2 regions of the Tepidimonas taiwanensis genome follow, and region 1 is predicted to be linked to the other one. Evidence: predicted binding sites of a transcription regulator. Region 1 holds the regulator's gene; the other holds the start of a gene.
The links. Region 1 encodes sigma-54, which starts transcription at its own class of promoters, with help from an activator protein. Its sites were predicted from a motif close to TGGCANGNAANCTGCTTT; they were not measured.
Positions count from the first base shown of each region.

Region 2: glnA (type I glutamate--ammonia ligase) is a predicted target of sigma-54. The motif match lies at 3,079-3,096, and genes of this name have one in related genera.

Region 1 covers NZ_CP083911.1:2,630,979-2,635,741, reverse strand. The annotation lists gene LCC91_RS12435 (thiol:disulfide interchange protein DsbA/DsbL) at 1-230, shown strand, start outside; gene lptA (lipopolysaccharide transport periplasmic protein LptA) at 345-989, shown strand; gene lptB (LPS export ABC transporter ATP-binding protein) at 986-1,744, shown strand; gene rpoN (RNA polymerase factor sigma-54) at 1,750-3,309, shown strand; gene LCC91_RS12415 (THUMP domain-containing class I SAM-dependent RNA methyltransferase) at 3,326-4,531, shown strand; gene pcaF (3-oxoadipyl-CoA thiolase) at 4,744-4,763, opposite strand, start outside.
Region 2 covers NZ_CP083911.1:1,623,229-1,627,991, reverse strand. The annotation lists gene LCC91_RS07530 (DUF2062 domain-containing protein) at 1-217, opposite strand, end outside; gene LCC91_RS07525 (16S rRNA pseudouridine(516) synthase) at 293-1,063, shown strand; gene LCC91_RS07520 (EI24 domain-containing protein) at 1,237-2,166, shown strand; gene LCC91_RS07515 (competence/damage-inducible protein A) at 2,163-3,044, shown strand; gene glnA (type I glutamate--ammonia ligase) at 3,146-4,561, shown strand; gene LCC91_RS07505 (hypothetical protein) at 4,702-4,763, shown strand, end outside.

The DNA.
Region 1 (4,763 bases):
TGGTCGCGGACTGGGCCGCAAAGCAGGGGCTGGACCGGCAGGCGTTCACGCAGACCTACCAGTCGTTCGGGGTCAGTGGCAAGGTCAAACGCGCGCTGCAGCTGCAGGACGCGTATGAGGTCGACGCCACCCCGTCGCTGGGCATCGCCGGGCGCTACCTGGTGCCCGGCCAGGCGGCGCGCACGCTGGTCATCGCGGACGCGCTGATCGCGCGCGCGCGCCAGGCCTGACCCGGCCGCGCCGCCCGCGCTTGCCGTCCCACCACGCAATCCCGCCGCGGGGTGCGGCGGCGCGGCCGCGGGCAATCGTGGCACAATCGGCGCACGCCTAGGAGAGCAAGTTCCGTGCCCGCCGATCGTTCCCCCTCCTGGCGGCGTGCCCTCGCCGTCGTCGCCGCGCTCGCTGCTGCGGGTGCCGTCGTGTCCGCCCACGCCGAGCGCGCCGACCGCGACGCGCCCATGCAGGTCGAAGCCGACGCGCTGCGCTACGACGACGCGCAGCGCACCAGCGTCTTCACCGGACGGGTACTCATCACCAAGGGGACGATCCGCATCCGCGCCCAGCGCGTCGAGGTGCGGCAGGACGAAGAGGGCTACCAGTTCGGCGTGGCCACCGGCAGCGCCACCGAGCGCGCGTTCTACCGGCAAAAGCGCGAGGGACTGGACGAATATATCGAGGGCGAGGCCGAGCGCATCGAATACGACGGGCGCGCCGATCGCGTCACGCTGCGCGGCCAGGCCGAGCTGCGCCGCTACCGCGGCACGGCGCTCGCCGATCGCACGGTCGGCGCCGTCATCGTGTACGACAACCGGGACGACACCTTCAGCGTCGACGGCGCGCGCGGGCAGCCCGGTGCCGAGGGGGGCACAGGGCGCGTGCGCGCGACGCTGACGCCGCGCGGCGCCGACCCTGCGGCCACCCAGCCATCCCCCGCCAATGTCCCGCCGCCGGCGCTCGCCCCGAGCGAGCGGCTGGAGCGGCGGCCATGACGGCCGCCGCCGCGGCCGCCTGCTTGCGCGCCGAGGGGCTGCACAAGCGCTACGGCCGACGCACTGTCGTGCACGACGTCTCGCTGCAGGTCCGCGGCGGCGAGGTGGTCGGGCTGCTCGGCCCCAACGGCGCGGGCAAGACGACCTCCTTCTACATGATCGTCGGTCTGGTGCGCGCCGACGCGGGCCGGCTGTGGATCGACGGACAGCGCGCCGAGCACCTGCCGATCCACCGCCGCGCGCGGCTGGGGCTGGGGTATCTGCCGCAGGAGGCGTCGATTTTTCGCAAGCTGACGGTGGCGCAGAACGTGCGCGCCGTGCTGGAGCTGCAGCGCGACGCCGCCGGCCGCCCGCTGCCCGAAGCGGTGCTGCGCGAACGGCTCGATGCGCTGCTGGCCGAGCTGCACGTGGACCACCTGCGCGACGCGCCGGCGCCAGCGCTCTCTGGCGGCGAGCGGCGGCGGGTCGAGATCGCGCGCGCGCTCGCCGCGCAGCCGCGCTACATTCTGCTGGACGAGCCGTTCGCGGGCATCGACCCGATCGCGGTCATCGAGATCCAGCGCATCATCGGTTATCTCAAGGGCCGCGGCATCGGCGTGCTCATCACCGATCACAACGTGCGCGAGACGCTGGGCATCTGTGACCAGGCGGTCATCATCAGCGAGGGCCGCGTGCTCGCGCACGGCACCCCCGCCGAGATCGTCGACGACGCTGACGTGCGGCGCGTGTACCTGGGCGAACACTTCCGGCTGTAGCGGCGATGAAGGCGGGACTCGCGCTGCGCGTCACGCAGCATCTCACGTTGACGCCCCAGTTGCAGCAGTCGATCCGGCTGCTGCAGCTGTCCACGCTCGAGGTCACGCAGGAAGTCGAGCAGATGCTCGCCGACAACCCCTTTCTCGAGCGGGCGGAGGACGACGACGCGGAGACACCGCCCGCCGCCCCGGCGGACGAGGAGCGCGACGGCGCGACGGCCCCGGTGGACGACGCCGATCCCCCGGACACTGCGGCGGTGTGGGACGAGGCCGGGCCCCGGTCGGGCGTGGAGGCCGACTGGCCCGCGCGGCTGGACGAGGACGCGGGCGGCTGGAGTGCCGACGAGTCGCCCGGAGCCGACGGTCCGGACTGGTCGTGGGAAGGCCCCGGGCTGGACCGCGACGGCCGCGACCTCGACGACGAGAACCGTCCGGCAGCCAGCGAACTGGCCAGCGCGCACGAGCGGCTGCAGGACCACCTGCACCGGCAGGCGCTGGCGCTGCACCTAAGCGACGAGGAGCGCGCGGCGCTGTACTTCCTGATCGAATCGCTGGACGACGACGGCTACCTGACGGAGCCGCTGGAGGCGTTGAGCGACGCGTTCTGGCGGCAGTGCCACCCCGACGATGCGCCGCCGGACCCCGATGCGCGCGATGAAGTGCTGGCGCTGCTGCGCCGCGCGCTCGGGTGGCTGCAGGCGATGGAGCCCGCGGGCGTCGGGGCGCGCGACCTGGGCGAATGCCTGCGGCTGCAGATCGGCGAGCTGCCCAACACGCCGGCGGCGCGCGCCGCGCTGGCGCTGTGCGCCCAGCCGCTGGAGTGGATCGCGCGGCGCGACACGCGGCGGCTCGCCCAGGCCACCGGCCTGGGCGAAGCCGATGTGCGCGCCGGGCTCGCGGTGCTCACGCGCCTCGAGCCCAAACCCGGGCGGCGGTTTGCCGATGCCGAGCGGCAGATCGTCGTGCCGGACGTGATCGTCACCGTGCGCGCGGGTGTGTGCGACGTGCAGCTCAACCCCGCGGTGCTGCCGCGCCTGCGCGTGACCGACGTGTACGCGCAGGCGCTGCGCGGCCAGCGCCACGGTGACCTGCAGCAGCGGCTGCAGGAGGCGCGCTGGTTCATCAAAAACCTGCAGCAGCGCTTCGACACCATCCTGCGCGTGGCGCAGGCGATCGTCGAGCGCCAGCGCAACTTCTTCCTGCATGGCGCGGTGGGCATGCGCCCGCTGGTGCTGCGCGACATCGCCGAGGCACTGGGGCTGCACGAGTCGACCATCAGCCGCGTCACCACCGCCAAGTACATGGCCACGCCGTTTGGCACGTACGAGTTCAAATATTTTTTCGGCTCGGGGCTGGCCACCGACGCGGGTGGCAACGCCTCCAGCACCGCGGTGCGGGCGCTGATCAAGCAGCTCATCGCCGCCGAGGATCCGCGCCAGCCCCTGAGCGACGGGCGCATCGCCGAGTTGCTCAAGGAGCAGGGCATCGAGTGCGCGCGCCGCACCGTGGCCAAGTACCGCGAGTCGCTGCGCATCCCGACCGCCAGCCTGCGCAAATCCCTCTGACCCCCCACCCCTTCCGATGTCCACGCTCGACCTGTTTCTGCCCTGCGCAGGGGGCTGCGCCCCCTTTCTGGCCGACGAGGTGGCCGCCCTCACCGGCCAGCCGATGGACGCGCTGCGGGTGGGGCGAGCGGGCGTGGCGCTGCGCGGTGACTGGGACACGGTGCTGCGCCTGAACCTGCACAGCCGCATCGCGCAGCGCGTGCTCATCCGGCTGTGGGAAGGCCCCTACCGCCGCGAGGACGACATCTACGCCGCTGCGGCCGCCGTCGCGTGGGAGGATTGGTTCACCCCCCGGCAGACGATCAAGGTCGAGGTCACCGCCCAGCGCAGCCCGCTGCGCAGCCTACACTTCGCGGGCCTGCGCGTGAAGGACGCGGTGTGCGACCGGTTGCGAGAGCGGCGCGGGGCGCGGCCGAGCGTGGACACCGCCCAGCCCGACGTGCGGCTGTACGTGCACCTGACGGCCGAGACGCTGACGCTGGCGCTGGACACCAGTGGCGAGCCGCTGTTCAAGCGCGGCTGGCGCATCGACAAAGGCGACGCGCCGCTGAAGGAGACACTGGCCGCGGCGGTGATCGCGGCCACCGGCTGGACCGGCGTCGACGCCGACGGCGCGCCGGTGCCACTTGTCGACCCCTGTTGTGGCAGCGGCACGCTGGTCATCGAAGCGGCGCAGATCGCGCTGCGGCACGCCCCCGGGCGGCAGCGGCGCTTTGCGTTCGAGCGGCTGCTGCCGCACGATCCGGCTCGCTGGGCCGCGCTGCGCGACGCTGCCCGCGCCGCCGAGCGTCCGTGGCCCGCGGGCGCAGCGGCGATCGCATACGGCAGCGACGTGTCGTTCCGCATGGTCGATTTCGCGCGGCGCAACGCGGAGCGCGCCGGGGTCGGCGCAGCGGTGGCGTTTCGCGGCGGCGACGCACTGCAGCGGCTGCCACCGACCGACCGGCCGGGTATCCTGCTGCTCAACCCGCCGTATGGCGAACGGATCGAAGCCGCGGGAGTCGCCGGCGGCTTGGGGGCCGATGCGTTTTACGAGCGCCTGGCCGCGCACTGGAAGACCCACTTCGGCGGCTGGACCGCGTGGGTGCTGACGCCGGACCGCGACCTGCCGCGACGCCTGCGCCTGCAAGCGAGCCGCCGCATCCCGCTTTACAACGGCCCCATCGAGTGCCGGCTGCTGCGTTTCGACCTGCAGGCCCGAAATGGTAGCTCTGATAATTGAGCCGCTGGTCGGGTGTCCGGGTTGTCTTTTTGCAACTTTGCGCGAAACGCTTGTCACTTTGTGATAAAGTACTGGTTGAGCCGTTCGCGCGGCTCCCCGCTTTTCCTCCCTGAGCGGGTGCCTTTGTGTGTGACAGCAAAAGGCTTGCAGCCCCGGCCCTTTAGGTCGGGGCTCTTTTTTTGCCGGGTCGCGCCACCGCGCCCCGACGGGGGTCAAACCCGCTCCAGCACCA
Region 2 (4,763 bases), 1.0 Mb from region 1:
GCGCCCGCAGCAGCACGGCGAGCGTCGCCGAGGCCGGGATCTGGGCCACCGGAATCAAGAAGCCGAAAAACACCCCCAACGCCAGGCCGAGCGCGAGCCCGCGCCGGTTCAGGTGCCACAGGCGCGGATGATGCAGATACGGCCCCAGCCAGCGCAGCCAGCGGCTGGTGGCCAGCCGTTCCCGGCTGGGCAGGAGCGAAAGCAGGCTCGATTTCATCGGTGTTGGATCGATTTCTTTGATTGTCCCCGATTTCGCCGCGACCCCGGTGGCGGGCGCCGTTATGCTGCGGGCATGCGCTGGGAAGATGTGCTGTATACACAGGGTTTTGGCACGCGCCGCGAGTGTCGGTTCCTGATCGCCGCGGGCGCGGTGCAGGTGGGGGGCGACCGCCGTCCCGTGACCGACCCCGACGAACCCTTCGCTGGCGGCGGCCCGGCGCCGGGCATGGTGTTCTGGGTGCAGGGGCAACGCTGGTGCTACCAACCGCGGGCGTATCTGATGCTGCACAAGCCCGCGGGTTACGAGTGTTCGCAGCGGCCCGGGGCCTGGCCGCCGGTGCGCGCGCTGCTGCCCCCGCCGCTGCGCCGGCGCCCGGGGCTCGCGACCCGGGGGGTGCAGCCGATCGGGCGGCTCGACCAGGACACGACGGGGCTGCTCTTGCTGTCGGACGACGGCGCGTTCATACACCGCCTGTCGTCGCCGCGCCATCACGTGCCCAAGGTGTACGAAGTGACGTGTCGCCACCCCGTGGACGCGGCGCAGCTCGCGCGCCTGCGCGAGGGGGTCGTGTTGCGCGACGATCCGCGGCCCGTGCGGCCTGCGGCGCTGGAGGTGATCGGCGAGCGCCGGCTGCGCCTGACGCTCACCGAGGGGCGTTACCACCAGGTCAAGCGCATGGTCGCGGCGGCGGGCAACCGGGTCGAGGCCCTGCACCGCAGCGCAATCGGGCCCGTGCAGTTGCCGCCGGACCTCCCGCCCGGCGCGTGGCGCTGGCTCTCGCCCGACGAGATCGCGGCGCTGCACGCCGCGGGCGTCAGAGCGGATCGACCAGAAACGCGCTGACGGCGGCGAGCAGCGCCGCGGGTTGGTCGGGGTGCGGGCTGGGGTATTCGTGTTCGCGCACGTATGGGATGGGATCGTAAGCGTTGGTACCACATCGCTACCGTCCCGGGCCCCTCGTGGAGGAACACGAGGTGGCGCGCGCCGCCCGAGGGGGGCGGTTATGCTTACGCCTCATGCGTTTGTTGTTGGGATCGTTCTGGCGCGCCGTGGCCTATTGCCTGCACCCGCGGGTGATGGCGCTGTCGCTGCTGCCGCTCGTGCTGCTGGTGGCGGGCGCGTTCGCGCTCGGCTACCTGTTCTGGGACCAGGCGGTCGACGCCGTGCTCGCGTGGCTGCAGAGCTGGTCGCTGGTCGAGTTCGTGCTCGGGTGGCTGGAGAGCGTCGGGCTGGGCGGGTTGCGCGCGGTCGTGGCGCCGTTGCTGGTGCTCGTCTTCGTCACACCGCTCATCGTCGTGCTGTCGCTGCTGGCCGTGGCGCTGCTGATGACGCCGGCGATGGTCGATCTGGTCGCAGCGCGCCGGTTTCCGGACCTCCAGCGCCGCCGCGGCGGCGGTTTCTGGGGCGGTGTGGCGTGGTCGCTGTGGTCGACCGTGCTTGCGCTGCTGATGCTGCTGGTGTCGCTGCCGTTCTGGCTGATCCCGCCGCTGGTGCTGGTGCTACCGGCGCTGATCTGGGGCTGGCTCACGTACCGCGTCTACACCTACGATGCGCTGGCCGAACACGCGACGGTGCAGGAGCGCCGCGCGCTCGTCGCGCGCCACCGAGGGCCGCTGCTGGCGATGGGCGTGCTCATCGGGCTGCTGAGCGCCGCGCCCAGCGTGCTGTGGGCGTCCGGCGCGATGTTCATCGCCCTGGCGCCGCTGCTCGTGCCGCTGGCGATCTGGGTATACGCGCTCATTTTTGCGTTTGCGTCGCTGTGGTACGCGCACTACCTGCTGCAGGCGCTGGACGAGGCACGGCGGGCCGACGCGGTATCGCCCGCAAGCGCGCTGAGCGGCACCCCGGTGCCGGGCCCGGCCACCGCACCGTCTGCGCCGTCCGCGCCCGCTGCCGACACCGTCATCGACGTCGACGCCCGACCGTTGCCTCCCGCTGGATCATGACCACCCCACACACGCGCCCTTCCCGCTTCGGCCTCATCGTCATCGGCGACGAGATCCTCTCCGGCAAGCGCCAGGACAAGCACCTGACCAAAGTCATCGAGCTGCTGGCGGCGCGCGGGTTGCGCCTGCACTGGGCGCGCTACGTCGGCGACGACCGCGACGGCATCACCGACGTGCTGCGGCAGGCGTTCGCCAGCGCCGATGTGGTGTTTGCCACCGGCGGTATCGGCGCGACCCCGGACGACCACACGCGCCAGGCCGCGGCGGCGGCCTTGGGTGTGGAGGCTGTGCTGCACCCGGAGGCGAAGGCCCTGATCGAGCAGCGCATGCGCGAGGTCGCGGCCGAGCAGGGCGTGCCGTTCGAACCCGACCGTCCCGACAACGTGCACCGGCTCAACATGGGGGTCTTTCCGCGGGGGGCGCGCATCATCCCGAACCCGTACAACCGCATCCCGGGCTTTTCGTGCGACGGCCCTGGGGGCGGCACGGTGCACTTCGTGCCGGGGTTTCCGGTCATGGCCTGGCCGATGATCGAGTGGGTGCTCGACACCCACTACCGCGACCGTTTCGGCGCCGACGCGCAGCAGGAGCGTTCGGTGATCGTTTTCGGCGGCATCGAGGCGACCCTGACGCCGCTGATGGAGCGCATCGAGGCCGAGCACCCGGGGGTCAAGGTGTTCAGCCTGCCCAGTGTCGACCACCCCGAGTACGGCCGGCACATCGAACTCGGCGTCAAAGGGGCCGCCGACGCGGTGGGCGCGGCGTATGATGCGCTGCTGACCGGCCTGCGGGCGATGTCGGTGCGGCTGGGCCCCGAATTGGTGCGCAGCGGCGATGCATCAAAACAGGGCATGACGCACCAAAACGGTTCATCGTGATCGTGGACGGTTACGTTGTCGTGCTGACCGGTGTTGGCACGAAAACTGCTTGGACTTGCTGACCCTTTTTCGTCCCCCGTTATCTCTGCAGGAGCACACTGATGGCCAAGACCGTCGCCGACGTGATGAACATGGTCAAGGAAAACGACGTCAAGTTCGTCGATTTCCGCTTCACCGACACCCGTGGCAAGGAGCAGCACGTGACCGTGCCGATCTCCGCCTTCAGCGAGGACAAGTTCACGTCGGGCCACGCGTTCGACGGCTCGTCGATCGCGGGCTGGAAGGGCATCGAAGCCTCCGACATGCTGCTGATGCCGGACCCCAACACCGCCAACATCGACCCGTTCTTCGAAGAGACCACGCTGTTCCTGCAGTGTGACGTGATCGAGCCGAGCGACGGCAAGGCCTACGACCGCGACCCGCGCTCGATCGCCAAGCGTGCCGAGGCGTATCTGAAGGCCTCGGGCCTGGGCGACACCGCCTACTTCGGCCCGGAACCCGAGTTTTTCCTGTTCGACGGTGTGCGCTGGAGCACCAACCCGGGCAACTGCTTCTACGAGATCGAGGAGTACGAGGCCCCCTGGAACACCGGCACCAAGTTCGAGAATGGCAACCGCGGCCACCGTCCGCGCACCAAGGGCGGCTACTTCCCCGTCCCGCCGGTGGACAGCACGCACGACATGCGCGCCGAGATGGTGCTGATCCTCGAGTCGTTGGGCATTCCCGTGGAAGTGTTCCACCACGAGGTGGCGGGCGCAGGCCAGTGCGAGATCGGCACGAAGTTCAGCACGCTGGTGGAGCGCGCGGACTGGACGCAAACGCTCAAGTACGTCATCTGGAACGTGGCCAACAGTTACGGCAAGACGGCGACCTTCATGCCCAAGCCTTATCACGGCGACAACGGCAGCGGCATGCACGTGCACCAGTCGGTCTGGAAGGACGGCAAGAACCTGTTCGCCGGTGACGGCTATGCGGGGCTGAGCGATTTCGCGCTGTACTACATCGGCGGCATCATCAAGCACGCCCGCGCGCTCAACGCCATCACCAACCCGACGACCAACAGCTACAAGCGCCTGGTGCCGCACTTCGAGGCCCCGGTCAAGCTGGCGTACTCGGCCAAGAACCGCTCGGCGTCGATCCGCATTCCGTACGTCGCGAACCCGAAGGCCCGCCGCGTCGAGGCGCGCTTCCCGGACCCGATGGCCAACCCGTACCTGTGCTTTGCCGCGCTCCTGATGGCGGGGCTGGACGGCGTCGAGAACAAAATCCACCCGGGCGAGGCGGCGACCAAGGACCTGTACCACCTGCCGCCGGAAGAGGACAAGCTGGTGCCCACCGTGTGCCACAGCCTCGACCAGGCGCTGGAGTACCTGGACAAGGACCGCGCGTTCCTGACCAAGGGCGGCGTCTTCACCGACTCCATGCTCGACGCCTACATCGAACTCAAGATGCAGGAAGTCACGCGTGCGCGCGTCGAGGTCACCCCGACCGAGTACGACATGTACTTCAGTTTGTGATGGGGATGGCCGCCCCGATGGGGGCGGCTTTCTGTCACCCCGGGGGCGGCCACGTGCCGCCCCTTGCGTTTTGAACGATACTGTGGCGTCGTGTGTCCTAACGGTGCATGAAAATGACGGGTTCAGACAATCTATCAGGGATGACCAAAGCGGCCATCGGTGCGATGGCAGTCGCGATGTGGCTTGCAAGCGACGTTGTCGG